One region of the Photobacterium kasasachensis genome, then DNA from elsewhere that is predicted to be linked to it. Evidence: riboswitches for the same ligand, from Rfam matches in the RefSeq annotation. Region 1 holds a riboswitch; the other holds the start of a gene.
What was found. A riboswitch is a leader RNA that binds a small molecule or an ion and turns the genes downstream of it on or off. The one in region 1 is predicted to bind lysine.
Positions count from the first base shown of each region.

Region 2: linked by a shared signal. The riboswitch ahead of L4D19_RS08610 (Na+/H+ antiporter NhaC family protein) and the one ahead of dapA (4-hydroxy-tetrahydrodipicolinate synthase) in region 1 are both predicted to bind lysine.

Region 1 is NZ_JAKJSH010000029.1:35,631-42,847, reverse strand. Features, by position in the region: gene L4D19_RS27340 (efflux RND transporter permease subunit) at 1-2,916, shown strand, start outside; gene L4D19_RS27335 (hypothetical protein) at 2,917-3,300, shown strand; gene dapA (4-hydroxy-tetrahydrodipicolinate synthase) at 3,360-4,253, opposite strand; lysine riboswitch at 4,387-4,558, opposite strand; gene L4D19_RS27325 (DUF3103 domain-containing protein) at 4,722-5,903, opposite strand; gene L4D19_RS27320 (helix-turn-helix domain-containing protein) at 6,162-7,085, opposite strand.
Region 2 is NZ_JAKJSH010000006.1:190,472-197,688, reverse strand. Features, by position in the region: gene hisF (imidazole glycerol phosphate synthase subunit HisF) at 1-221, shown strand, start outside; gene hisIE (bifunctional phosphoribosyl-AMP cyclohydrolase/phosphoribosyl-ATP diphosphatase HisIE) at 218-844, shown strand; gene L4D19_RS08615 (thymidine kinase) at 960-1,538, opposite strand; gene L4D19_RS08610 (Na+/H+ antiporter NhaC family protein) at 1,704-3,305, opposite strand; lysine riboswitch at 3,401-3,584, opposite strand; gene L4D19_RS08605 (H-NS family histone-like protein) at 3,957-4,355, shown strand; gene L4D19_RS08600 (lytic murein transglycosylase) at 4,569-5,540, opposite strand; gene L4D19_RS08595 (YcgL domain-containing protein) at 5,543-5,830, opposite strand; gene minC (septum site-determining protein MinC) at 6,054-6,716, shown strand; gene minD (septum site-determining protein MinD) at 6,738-7,217, shown strand, end outside.

The DNA of each region.
Region 1 (7,217 bases):
ACGGTGACGTTCGAGCTGGGAACCGATATTGATGATGCGCAGGTGCTGGTACAAAACCGGGTAGCGCGTGCATTGCCGCGGTTGCCGCAGGAAGTACAGCGTCTGGGCGTAGTCACAGAGAAGTCATCGCCGGATCTGACGATGGTGGTGCACTTAACCTCGCCTGATGATAGTCATGACATGCTATACCTGTCGAACTACGCCAACCTCAATGTAAAAGATGAGCTGGCGCGTGTTGAAGGGGTGGGTAGCGTTCGTCTGTTCGGTGCCGGTGAGTACTCGATGCGAATATGGCTCGATCCGCCTAAACTCGCTGCCCTGAATATGACGGCAATGGATGTTGTTAATGCTATCCGCGAGCAGAACCAGCAGGCTGCAGCCGGTAGTCTTGGCGCCCAGCCTACGGCCGAAAATAACTTCCAGTTGCTGATCAACCTAAAAGGCCGTCTGAGCACGGAAGATGAGTTCCGTAATATCGTGATCAAAGTCGGTGAACAAGGGCAAATTGTTCGTCTGAGCGATGTTGCACGTGTTGAGCTGGGTGCCAATAGCTATTCATTACGTTCGCTGTTGAACAACAAACATGCTGTAGCTATTCCGATTTTCCAGCGTCCGGGTTCAAATGCCATCGAGATCTCTGATGGTGTCCGCGCCAAAATGGCCGAGCTCAAAGAGAACTTTCCACAAGGCGTTGATTACTCAATTGTCTATGACCCGACAGTGTTCGTCCGTGGTTCTATCGATGCGGTAGTGAAGACACTATTTGAAGCCTTATTGCTGGTTGTCGTAGTGGTGGTACTGTTCCTGCAAAACTGGCGCGCGGCGATCATTCCTCTTGCAGCTGTTCCGGTTTCGCTAATCGGTACCTTCGCTATTATGCATGGTTTGGGCTTCTCGCTTAATGCGCTCTCGCTGTTTGGCTTGGTACTGGCCATTGGTATTGTGGTCGATGATGCGATTGTGGTGGTCGAAAACGTTGAGCGGAATATCGAAAACGGCTTACCGCCGATAGCGGCATCCAGGCAGGCGATGAAAGAAGTAACGGGTCCGATCATTGCAACTACCCTGGTGTTGGCTGCGGTATTTATCCCGACAGCATTTATGTCGGGCCTGACCGGCCAGTTCTATCGCCAGTTTGCCCTGACGATTACCATTTCGACGGTGATTTCGGCACTGAACTCGCTGACCCTGAGCCCGGCGTTATCTGCATTGCTCCTGCGCAGTAAAACAGCGCCGAAAGACGGTTTGAGTAAGCTGATTGATTGGCTGTTCGGACGCTGGTTGTTCGTTCCGTTTAACCGTTTCTTTGACTGGGGCAGTAATGCCTATTCCGGTACGGTGAAGCGAGTGATCCGTGGTGCGGGTATTGTCATGGTGTTGTATGCCGGACTATTGGCTCTGACAGGCTACCAGTTTGTTGAAACACCAACTGGTTATGTACCATCGCAGGATAAGCAGTATTTAGTCGCGTTTGCTCAGTTGCCTGACGCATCGTCGCTGGATCGGACTGAAGATGTGATCCGTGAAATGTCGAGCATTGCGCTGGCGCATCCCGGTGTTGAATCGTCGGTTGCCTTCCCTGGCCTGAACATCAACGGCTTTACCAACAGTCCAAGTTCGGGGGTAGTCTTTGTTACGTTGAAGCCTTTTGCGGAGCGTCAGGAAGAGCACCTGTCGGGGAATGCCATTGCCTGGGCGCTTAACGGTAAGTTCTCGAGCATTCAAGATGCCTTTATTGCGATCTTCCCGCCGCCACCGGTGAATGGTTTGGGGAATATCGGCGGCTTCCGGCTACAGATCCAAGATAAAGGAAATCTGGGGTACGAGGAGCTCTATGCCGTCACCCAGCAAGTGATCATGAAAGCCTGGCAGGCGCCGGAGCTGACAGGTGCATTTACCAGTTTTCAGGTGAATACGCCGCAAATTGATGTTGAAGTGAACCGTGAAAAAGCGAAAATGCAGGGTGTCTCGGTGGATGACATATTTGCCACGATGCAGATTAACCTTGGCTCACTGTATGTGAATGACTTCAACAAGTTCGGTCGCAACTATCAGGTTAATGTCCAATCACAGGATAGCTTCCGACAGGAGCCCGAGCAGATTGCTCAGTTGAAAGTGCGCAATGCCAGTGGCGATATGATCCCGCTGGGATCGTTTATTTCGGTTCATCATTCAGCTGGTCCGGATCGTGTCATGCACTATAACGGATTTACGACCGCAGAGGTGAATGCGTCTCCGGCTCCAGGATTCAGCTCCGGTCAGGCTCAGGCCGCAATGGAGAAAATTCTGGCAGAAACACTGCCACATGGCATGAGCTATGAGTGGACGGAACTGGCCTATCAGCAACAGCTGGCTGGTAATACGGCGATGTATGTTTTCCCGTTGGTTGTACTGTTGGTCTTTTTGGTGCTGGCTGCACAGTACGAGAGCCTGAGCTTGCCGCTGGCCATCATTTTGATTGTACCGATGACCTTATTGTCGGCTATTACCGGCGTGATCATCTATGGCGGTGACAACAATATCTTCACCCAGATTGGCTTTATTGTTCTGGTGGGTTTGGCTACGAAGAATGCGATTTTGATTGTCGAATTTGCCCGCGAGAAGGAACATGAAGGGTTTACCGTAAGGGAAGCTATCCTTGAAGCCAGCCATCAGCGCTTAAGACCGATCCTGATGACCTCGATAGCCTTCATTATGGGGGTACTGCCGATGGTGATTTCGACAGGTGCCGGTGCAGAAATGCGCCAGGCGATGGGGGTTGCGGTGTTCTCCGGCATGATTGGTGTCACTATCTTTGGTCTGTTGCTGACGCCGGTATTCTATGTGCTGATACGCAAATATTTAGGAAGGGCCTCCCTGAATAAAGCAGAAGAGAAAAGTAAAGTTGGGCCTGACGGAGTGATTGAGGCGAGCTAAATGGATATGTTCAGATACTGTTTGATTGCATCGGCATTGTTACTGACAGCATGTAGTTGGGTAGGGGGTGATTGTGATCCGCCTGAGATATTTGCGAGTGATTTGGCCCGCATTCAAATGCGCTCGTTAGAGCAGCACTTGTGGCAAGTTGGTGATATTGAAGCCGGCACGTTACCGAACCAGCGTATTGATGGTGGACCTCAGGATTATCGACTACTGCAGGTTGGTATGAGAGGGCAAGTACATGAGGATGATAATTGCCAGAGTGACACGCCAGTTCAACTGACGGTTGGTTCAGGGTGGATTATTGAACCGATTGGAACCAGTTTGTGTGACTATGATCCTAACAGTACTGAACACCTGGCGAGTGTCGATAGCTTATAACGGCTAGATTTTTAATCAGCAACGGGGAAGCTCCTTTATAGGTGCTTCCCCGTTTTTTATTAGATATTTGCTACCCACCGATTAACAGCAGCATCTGCTTCCAGAAGCGGGGTTAGCTCCTGTAACTCTTCACTGTAAAGAGGAGGGCGAAGCTCAGCACTCGCAATGCGCCCCTGACGTTTCATTAATGCTTTCACCGGAATTGGGTTTGCGGCGCAAAACAGGCTATTCCCCGCTTGTTGCCACAAGGTTTTGAAACTTGGTTCGGATTGGTTAGCGTCGCTAGCAAGATCAAGGCTCTGTCTGACATAGCGTGCAGTGGCTTCTGGCCAGGCATTGGCAGCCACAGAAACGAGGCCGCATGCGCCTTTGGCAATAAAATCAACGAGCAGGCCGTCATCACCACAGAAGAACTCGAGCGATGGTGCAGAGTGGTAATAGCGACTGAATATATCGGCACTCCCGCTGGCTTCTTTCACAGCCCAGGTATTGGTATGCTCTGCAAGCTGCCCCAGTACTTGCTCATCGAGAGCGACACCGGTACGAGAAGGCACGTTGTAAATCATACACGGCCAGTTGCTGGCATCAAGCAGGCTGCTAAACCATTTTCGCTGACTGGTTGCGCCGGGCTTTGCATAAAGTGGCACGGGTAAGAGCAGGGCATCAATTGGATAATCTTTCAGGAAATCCAGCCACTGTAGCTGCTGGTGTAGCTGAAAACCGCCGACACCAACCATTAAAGGTACAGAAAGTGACATATCACAAACATGCCGGACAATGGCTTGTTGCTCGTCTTGGGTCATTGCCAGTGCTTCGCCGGTACTGCCTAGCAGTAGGATCCCGTTCCCGGCGGTGTCTTGTTCCTTGGCGAGTTGGCTCAGGGTTGCAAAATCAATAGACTCGTCAGGCAGGAACGGAGTGATGAGGGCCGTCCATAATGTAGTCTGTTGCAAGCGTTCATTCCCGTAAGCGGGAGTTGTAGTGTGATTAGGCATCTCTTGTCCGAACTTGTTGCTATCCGTAAAGAGAGCTTGGTATTGCGAAGGCGCCAGGGGCTAGAGGCCACAAGAAAGGCGATAAAACACAAACACCAGAAGCTCTCCACCATAGGTGACAGTCCTGGGGATTCAGCCCCAGCAACCGATAAGTATTACTTCCAAACGCAAACCTATCTCGGCGTTAATCCCCCCTTATCTGCTGTCATTGGTATTTGGATACCTCGAACAGACTCCCTGGTTAACGCACCTCTTCTGATCCCATCATTTCGGGATGCCTTGATTCAAACATCTAACATGGCAATGTGTCAATAATGTTGTGAATATTTATGCAGAAAGAGTTTGATAAGCCGTCAGGGTGCTCGAATATACAGACTAAGAGGGCACAAAAAAGGCGCTACGTACTCGGTAGCGCCGATGCATATATTAAGGACGGGTAGGTGAGATAGTCAATGGTTCAAATGTGGCAATGGCGTTTCCACCAGCTCCCGGATGATCAACATACGAGGTATCTTGCATTAACGTATAGTAAACATCGACATAGTCATCATCATTAACTAGCAGGCCATCAGGAATGGCGGCAATGATCTTGCCTGTAATTTGCGGAATGATGGCATAAGCCTGAACCTCAGGATCCGGGATCATTTTTAGCACTTCTTCCGCTACTTTTACGAGTAATTTAGCCAGTTCTTTATAATCCGTTCCGTCATCCTGCTCCATTAAAATCATGTCGGCAGCGCCCCAGCGGTAGCGAGACCAGTGGATGGCAATCTGGTTCGGATAGTAATCCTTGTTGTCATAATCGAGGTACGGCATTTCAATCAAGTCGAGTGTCGGTTCGTCTCGGCTTGGGTTAACACCGGTAACAATGGCATAGACTTCGGCCTTGCCGGAAATCCATGGTTCCTCATCATCCGCCAAGCGAATCTTTTTGATTGCGGTTGTTGAGATTGGCGACGCTGAGCTGGTTCCAAAACTGGACTTAAGCTGTGTTTGCTGGACGGTATCGCTGTCACCCTGTATTACAGCAGGCTGACCCAGTTTTTGCATCTCAGCTTGCATTGCCTGCAGACCTGCTTTTAGCTCTTTAGCACTGTTGTTGTCGACAACAAACACAGGCACGTCAGGCATTTTGTACGCATCAAGCTGATGAAGCTGCCCGTAGATGTCGTAGGCTTCGATATATTGCCATGATTCATCATCACCTTTTGGCTCAAAGGCGAACAAAGGGCTCATGCCGTCTTTCCATTCTTGTACCATGGACTTGTCAGCAAGTCTTACTTCAAGTAGTTCATCTGTATAGGCAGAAACGCCTTTCATCGTCCTTATACTGGTATCGGCTTTGTACATTTGCTGGGTAAAAGACGACTCAGGTTCTTCGATTAGCAGTGTTGATAGCGAAATTGTTAGGTTCTGATCAGAGATTTGAGATTTAAGGGTTTGTTCAATATCTGCGTAACTGGTACTCAGCTGTTTAGCCAGCCCCTGTTTGTGCTGTGCAATGACTTCGGCATTTTGATTGGGAGATTGATTGGTAGCCTGTTCATCAGACTGGCACCCAGCCACAGTCAAAGCGAGTAATAAGCATATTGGTGTTATTTTTTTCATTGTATGCCTCTGGATAGTTTCTATTGTGTATAGAGCTAAAGCTCTATGGTTAATAGTCCGTCATGGCATAGGTCAATTCAATATAATCTCAAAAACAAAGCAAATTATTGCTGACAAGATCAAATACAGCGCCCTTCAATGGCTGGTTCTTCACCCAGATGTCACACTGAGCGTGGTTTGGCAAAACCGTTGTATTCTTTAAGGGCAGGAAGCCTAAAGGCTTTAGGCTTCCTGCTATATCTTTGAGCTGAAGGTGGATTATCGGGACTTTAATGTGTTCTTAGGATACTCGCCAAACATTCTAAAGTAGTCTTTGCTAAATCGACCTTGGTTAACCACACCATACAGACTCAATAGTTGAGCAATGTTATTGCAATTTTTAGAGGCAAGATCTTGCCTGATCATATACAAGCGCCGAATTGTCAAATATTGCTTAGGTGTAACGGAAAGCAGCTGCTTAAAGGCATATTCTAATGTTCTGATACTGCAAAAACATTGTTCAGCGATATCTGGTATTGATACATAGATGTCATGGCTGCTGTTGATATATTCAAGTGCTCTTGTGACAATGGCATGTCGTTTGTTGTATGGAATGCCTGATTTTTTTAACTCGTTGCTATCATCTATAAAGAGTATTCTTATCGCGTTGGCAATATAGCATTGTATGTCCAATACGGCCATTTCAGACAGGCTGTCGCAGTGTTTGAGCGAATAATCAATGTTTCTGAATAGCTGGTTTTTGAAATTTTGGTATGAATTTAAATTCGCCTTCCCTGATCTTACAACCTCAGACTTTTGTATCAAAGTTGAATGTAGTTCATGGCCGATATGTTTAGCCAGGAACTTGCTCTCAATACTAAAGTGGTAGCCGTTTAACTCTTGTTCAAATAAAGCGACGATTTCTTCTGATGGCGGCATAATGTACAAGCTATCATCGGCATTAACCTGTATGCCATTAACTCTTATTGCTGTGTTATTACTAGGGATCGTAAATGCGAAATGATCACTATGGCAAACACCATGAAACATGGCTTGCTTCCCTATATGAATTCTCGACAGCATAGCTTTGGGGAAGAGAACTAAATCATTGGAAAAATTGAACGTACGTCCAGATAATTGTTTCACAGTCTGATCAAGATGAGCTAAAGAGGCGGCAAACTGCTCTATATCATTATGATTCAACGAATCCTTTGTAATCATATTGGTATATTGTTATTAATGCTGAGGTCTGTTTTTGGAATGAGTATCACACTCTCATATGTAAAATGTATTGTCTATTACTAAGTTAGCACTTTGTGAAATGCGGAGCAGGAA
Region 2 (7,217 bases), on a different contig from region 1:
GCAACGGCTATGATCTGACTCAGCTTAATATGGTGCGTGAAGTGTGCCATGTCCCGCTTATCGCATCCGGCGGTGCCGGTGAAATGGTTCACTTTGCCGATGCCTTCAACCAAGCCAATGTAGACGGTGCCCTAGCCGCTTCTGTCTTCCACAAACAAGTCATCAATATCGGTGAACTTAAGCAGTATTTGAAACAACAGGACGTGGAGATCCGACTATGAGTCTAACAACAAGCATTAACTGGGAAAAAGTAGACGGACTGGTCCCCGCCATTGTTCAGGACAATACCAGCGGCCAGGTGCTGATGCTGGGCTATATGAATGACGAGGCTCTGAATAAAACCCTGGAAACCAAGCAGGTTACCTTCTGGTCACGTACCAAGAGCCGCTTGTGGACCAAGGGAGAAACCTCAGGCAACGTGCTGGAGCTAAAAAGCATCAAGCTAGACTGTGATCAGGATACCCTGCTGGTTAAGGTAAATCCTGTCGGCCCGACCTGCCACCTGGGTACCACCACCTGTTTTGACAGCGATAACGCCATCGAAGGACAGGACGAGCAACCTGCCCTGGTGTTCCTTCATCAACTTGAACAAGTTCTGGCTGCTCGTAAAGATGCCGATCCTGACTCCTCCTACACCGCCAGCCTCTACGCCCGCGGTACCAAGCGTATTTCGCAAAAAGTGGGCGAAGAAGGCGTTGAAGTCGCGCTTGCGGCAACGTCGGGTGACAAGAAGGAGCTAGTCTGCGAGTCGGCGGATCTGATCTATCACCTGATCGTCTTGCTTCAGGACCAAGGACTCTCTTTGTCTGATGTCACGGCCAAGCTGCAAGAGCGTCATAAATAAGCCGGATTTAGATAACCAAAGCCCTTCCGAACGGGTTCCGTTAGCGGCGCAGAAATAACAAAGCCTGAGTCCATGACTCAGGCTTTTTCAAATCGACTGTTTGTTTCAACAGGAATTAGCGGCCAAGCGCTTCTTTATAATGCTTGCGGCAAACAGACACATATCGGTCATTACCACCAATTTCGACCTGATCACCATCGGCTATCGCACGGCCGGTTTCATCCTGTCGGATCACCATATTGGCTTTTCGGCCACAGTGGCAAATAGTTTTCAGCTCGACCAGCTTATCGGCCCATGACAGCAAGTATTTGCTTCCCTCGAACAATTCACCACGGAAATCACTGCGCAGGCCGTAACACAAGACAGGAATATGCATTTTATCCACTACCTCGGTCAACTGATATACCTGCTCTTTGGTGAGGAACTGGCACTCATCAATTAATACACAGTCGATTTTATTCGTTGCATGAATATCCTGAAGCTTACAGTACAAATCATCCTTCGAATTAAACAGTTCAGCATCTTCCTGTAGCCCGATACGCGAACTCACCCTGCCTTTGCCGTAGCGGTCATCGATAGCAGCGGTAAAGATCACCGGAGTCATTCCACGCTCACGATAGTTAAAAGATGACTGTAATAACGTCGTTGACTTACCCGCATTCATTGCCGAGTAATAGAAATACATCTGGGCCATAAGGCTCCCCGTCCAAGCGCAAAAAAACTGCCGAAATGCTACAGAAAACGGCACCGAATTAAAAGCGTCAGCATCAATGAAAAGGTAACAAATACTAAGCGGAAGATAAGAAAAAAGCCTGCAATCACATTGCAGGCTTTTCATCAAAACAGAAGCTGGAAGTTATTAGCTTTTCATATTAGCGGCCAGCGCTGAAGGGCGACGAGACAGCCACATCAGCAGCAGACAAACCAGGATAAAGGTAATTGTTGCTGCCATGAATGCCACAGCCATCGAGCTGGTCAAACCCAGCACTAGGAAGCCGACTGTCGATACCACCGCCACGGCTACAGCATATGGTAGCTGCGTTGCAACGTGGTCAATATGGTGACAGCGTGCACCGGTTGAAGACAGAATTGTCGTATCCGAGATTGGCGAACAGTGGTCACCAAACACCGAACCGGCCAGTACTGCGCCCAGCATCGGCAACATCAGAGCAATCTCAGTCGCTCCCGCCAAGTCACCGGCGATAGGCAGCATAATACCGAATGTCCCCCAAGAGGTACCGGTCGAGAACGCCATCAGACCTGCCAGCAGGAACAGGATTGCCGGAAGTAGCATCGGGTTGATATTGCCCTGCACCAAGGTCGAGAGGTATTTACCCGTTGCCATATCGCTGATCACGCTACCGATACTCCAGGCAAACAACAAGATCAGGATGGCACCAAACATTGACTTCGCACCAATCCACATCGTACTGGTAACATCAGCCATTGGCAGACGCTGGCGCAATACTGGTACTAGCGCAGCCAGCAGACCAACAGTACCGCCGTATACCAGCGACATACCAACATCGGTATTTTCAAACGCGCCCAGAATATTAAAGGCAAGACCGTCGGCAGCCAGCGCCTGGTAACCGGTGAAGATCATAAAGAAGAAGGTCGCGAAGATCAGGGCAACAATTGGCATGATCAAATCGGATACACGGCCCTTATCGCTTTCTTCAATTTCCAGCTCGTCATTCAGATCCTTTGCCTGGCTGTCATCATCGCCGTCGTCAAAGCCATGACCATGGCTCGCCTGAAGTTCATGCTTCTTCATTGCACCGATATCCAGCTGGAACCAGGCCACAACAAATACCATTAATAGTGCAAAGACCGCATAGAAGTTCATTGGAGCAAGCTGAATAAATGCACTTAATGCTGAATATTCAGTGATGCCATGTGAAACCAGAATACCGCCAATCAGGGTAATAATATAAGCACCCCAGCTGGATGCCGGCATCAGCACACACATCGGAGCAGCCGTTGAGTCGAGAATATAGGCCAGTTTTGCACGGGACACATAAAAGCGGTCAGTTACCGGACGGGAAATCGAGCCCACTGCCAAGCTATTAAAATAGTCATCGACAAAAATGAATACACCCAGAAAAGCAGCCAGCAGCTTAGCGCCACGTTTGCTTTTAATTTTGGTCTGCGCCCACTCGGCAAACGCACGGGTACCGCCCGAGAGCGTCAATAATGCCGTCGTCATCCCCAGTAAAATAAGGAAGGCGACGATACTCATATTCCAGCTATTAATTGCTCCGTCATCAATGAAAAGTCCCTTCACTGTGGTACCGACATATCCTGCCGTTGCACCAAAGGAGAAGTCAGTCAATAACAATGAGCCGAGAAGGACACCAACGCCTAATGAAATCAAAACGCGGCGAGTTAAAATCGCTAGACCTAACGCCACCAATGGCGGTAGAAGCGAAATAGAAGAATGGGAAAAATCTACAATGTTCATGATCTCAATAACAACCGATTTTGGTTGGAGATCTACTGCTGAACACGACAATGTCGCGAGAAAAGAGCATAAGAAGAGGATGTTACCTTTTCCGACCCCACAGTAGCGCTCCATAGTTAATGTAATTATATACTATGGCAGTGTTGCCCCTATTCGGTGACAACCCCAGCAAGAAGGAGTGATAATCCTTACTTACTTCGGCATTGGCTCCTTTTGCAGATCATCATTGGAATCACCCTCCAACCTGCTACTTATAGACAATGCGCCTCTACCCTTAGTCAAGGAATGGCTAATTCTACGGGATAGCGATTCATTTGCAACAACTTCAAGTGAAAAAATTAACACGAATAGTGAATAATCTTGCTCGCATGCCGAAAAAACAACCAACTATCGAGCCTCTATATTGCCCCAATATGAAATAGCACGCACTTAATTATTCTGATCAATACCACTATTCTCTTGATTAATTGCACTAACAGCATGGGTTAGATGTTATTACAAATGAGATTATTTGAACCCAATTAGAAAAATTTCAAATAGAGAGTGGATATTTTATTTGGCATCAGGGTATTAAAAGTATTATTATTGCAATTATTGATTTGAGACTGCTATTATTATTTAAAATAGTTTTAGGCCAACAGGAAATTAAAAATGTCTGATGCAATGAAAGCGCTGTTAAACCTACGTAGCCTTCGCGCTCTTTCTCGTGAATATACTCTAGAACAACTTCAAGAAGCTCTAGAGAAACTACAAACTGTCGTTACTGAACGTGAAGAAGCTGAAGCTGAAGAACGTGCAAAAGAAAATGAACGTAACGAGAAACTGGCTCAGTACCGTGAAATGCTTCTAGCTGACGGCATCGACCCGGAAGAATTACTGGCAACACTAAGCAAAGCTCCTAAAGCAAAACGTGCTGCTCGTCCTGCTAAATATAAATTCCTTGATGAAAACGGCGAAGAAAAAACTTGGACAGGTCAAGGCCGTACACCAAGTGCACTGAAGAAAGCACTTGATGAAGGCAAATCTCTAGAAGAGTTCGAAATCAAATAAACGCTGAATATAAGCTGAACAAAAGCCTGGAATAATTCCAGGCTTTTTTGTATCTGGCCTTCGCAGACATGCCTGTCATGCCTCCCTATAAAGGGCTAGCTGCTGGGCGGAAATCAAATACCATTCATTGAATTAATAACTCTGACGATAGAACTCAGCGTGTTTTATCAAAGATAAAAAAGCCAGACATTATGTCTGGCTTTCTTTTCAACCTTATCGTATTTGATCAGCCAAGTGGCTAACAGCGAGCGCAAAATAATGTGATCGATTCCACTTTAGCAACGTCTGGTAATTTCCGTATACCAAGTATGCCCTGCCATGATTATCATCGGGTTGAATAAGCCAAGCTTTAATATCAGCCTTGGGTAGAGACTGCCCGTTTAATCTTCTGACACCTAGCTGTTGCCATTCTGCCAGAGGACGACCTTTATCCTTTTCAATACCCAGAAGTGACTCATCTATACCATTCGGTATTTTCACCTGCCGTCCCCAGGTATATTTATCATCCCAGCCTGACTTGCTCAGATAATTGGCTGCCGAGGCAAATACATCTGCCTCCGTGTTCCAAATATCAATGCGACCATCATTATTTCCATCGACCGCATAGGCTAAAAATGACGTCGGCATAAACTGAGGCTGCCCCATCGCTCCCGCCCAGGAACCTTTCATCTTCGCTGGGGTGATATGTCCGGCATCCAAAATTTCTAGCGCCGCCATCACCTGGCCACGGAAAAAAGCTTCTCGGCGCCCTTCATAAGCTAATGTAGAGAGCGCTTCAATCACATTGTAATTTCCCATCAGACGACCGAAGTTACTTTCTACGCCCCACAGGGCGACAATAAACCTTGGCTGTACGCCCAGCTGCCGACCAATTTTATCCAATGCCGTTTTGTGCTTCCGATATAACTGGTTTGCTTGCTTAACTTTCCATTCCGGAACTGCCCGGGGGATATATTCATCTAAGGTCAGCTTTTTTTCAGGCTGGTTTTTATCAGCCTTAACGGCACGCTCAGTAAATGTAATACCGTCAAAAGCAGAGTTGATTATCGACTCTGAAATTCCATTTTCCCGGGCTTCAGCTTTCAGCCCGAGTACATATTCGTCAAACCCTGCATCGGCCGCAAAGGCCGATGACGAGATCCCTAAACCTAAGGCCACCAGGGCCGACATCAATCTCTTACGCATAGTTACCCTTTTGCATCTTTTCCGACTTTGTCGGCCTTATATTTCTCAAGCAAATTCGTAACTGGCGGTGGAACCTGAAGGTAATAACCAACTGTCGCCAGAGCTTCTTTTACCTTCTCCACATCAGCCAGTGCTAATTTACGTCCATTATCAAGCTTAAGTACCATCACAAACTGCGGAGTACCAAAGGTTGCCATAAGACTCTCAGGAACATCTGAGAAGTCATCTTTAGTATTGATATATAGATATGTGTTTTCTTTCTTAGGGCTTTTGTAGATTGCACAAAACATTAAAAATAGCCTGTTCGTTAAAGCTTTCATCTCATTCAGACCGCGATTTTGCGAAATCATTCCCTCGAATAGCCAGTCTAAGACGGCACAGATGGGACGCTTGTCTGAATTTCCAACGCTAAAGCAAGGATAGCTTGCTGATATACCCTTGGGAATATAACATGCAAGTATCTATGTGATAACGAGCCTTAACGGCTAATTAAGCGACAGTCATTAAATGAGTATGACAAAACCAGCAGAACTGAAAGGGAGCTCTTTCACGCTCTCGGCCCTGCATCTTGTTGATGGGGACATCGAAAAGGCGACGGACTTTTTAAAAGAAAAAGTCAGTCAGGCGCCCAATTTCTTCGCCGCTGCACCCGTCGTCATCGACATTAGCCAAGCCGGCAACAACATCGACTTCAGTACATTAAAATCGGAAGTGCAAAAGGCAGGAATGATCCCTGTAGGGATAAGTGGCTGTAAAGATACTCAATTGCAAAGTCAGGCAAAGCGCGCCGGGTTTGCTATCATGAATGCTGCACGACAAACTAAAGCGGCCGAAACGGCCATGGAGCCAACCAGGATTATTCGCACGCCAGTACGCTCAGGCCAACAAATCTATGCCAAAAACTGTGATCTGGTAGTTATGAACCATGTCAGTGCCGGTGCGGAAATTATTGCCGATGGTTGTATCCATATCTACGGTACTATGCGCGGCCGAGCAATTGCCGGGGCCAGCGGCCAGCAACAGGCGCGTATTTTTTGTCAAAATTTGCAATCTGAACTGATTTCCATTGCCGGAAACTACTGGCTAAGTGATAAAATTGAAGCTGAGTTCTGGGGTAAAGGTGTCGTTATCTCACTTGCTGAAAATAATTTAAACATAGAGCATTTGGCTTTATAACGTTTGATAAGGAATTTATAGATGGCACGTATTATCGTTGTTACCTCGGGGAAAGGTGGCGTTGGTAAAACAACCTCCAGTGCAGCTATCGCATCGGGCCTTGCCTTAAGCGGCAAAAAAACTGCAGTCATTGATTTCGATATCGGCCTGCGTAACCTTGACCTGATCATGGGTTGCGAGCGTCGTGTCGTATATGACTTTGTCAATGTGATCAACGGTGAAGCCAACCTCAACCAGGCACTGATCAAAGACAAGCGCGTCGAGAACCTCTTCGTGCTGCCGGCCTCTCAGACACGTGACAAGGACGCCCTCAGCCGTGAAGGTGTCGAGCGTGTACTCAATGATCTGGATGAGATGGGCTTCGACTTTATTATCTGTGACTCACCGGCTGGTATTGAAACCGGTGCGCTGATGGCACTGTATTTCGCCGATGAAGCAATTGTAACGACTAACCCGGAAGTTTCTTCGGTCCGAGATTCCGACCGTATCCTGGGTATTCTC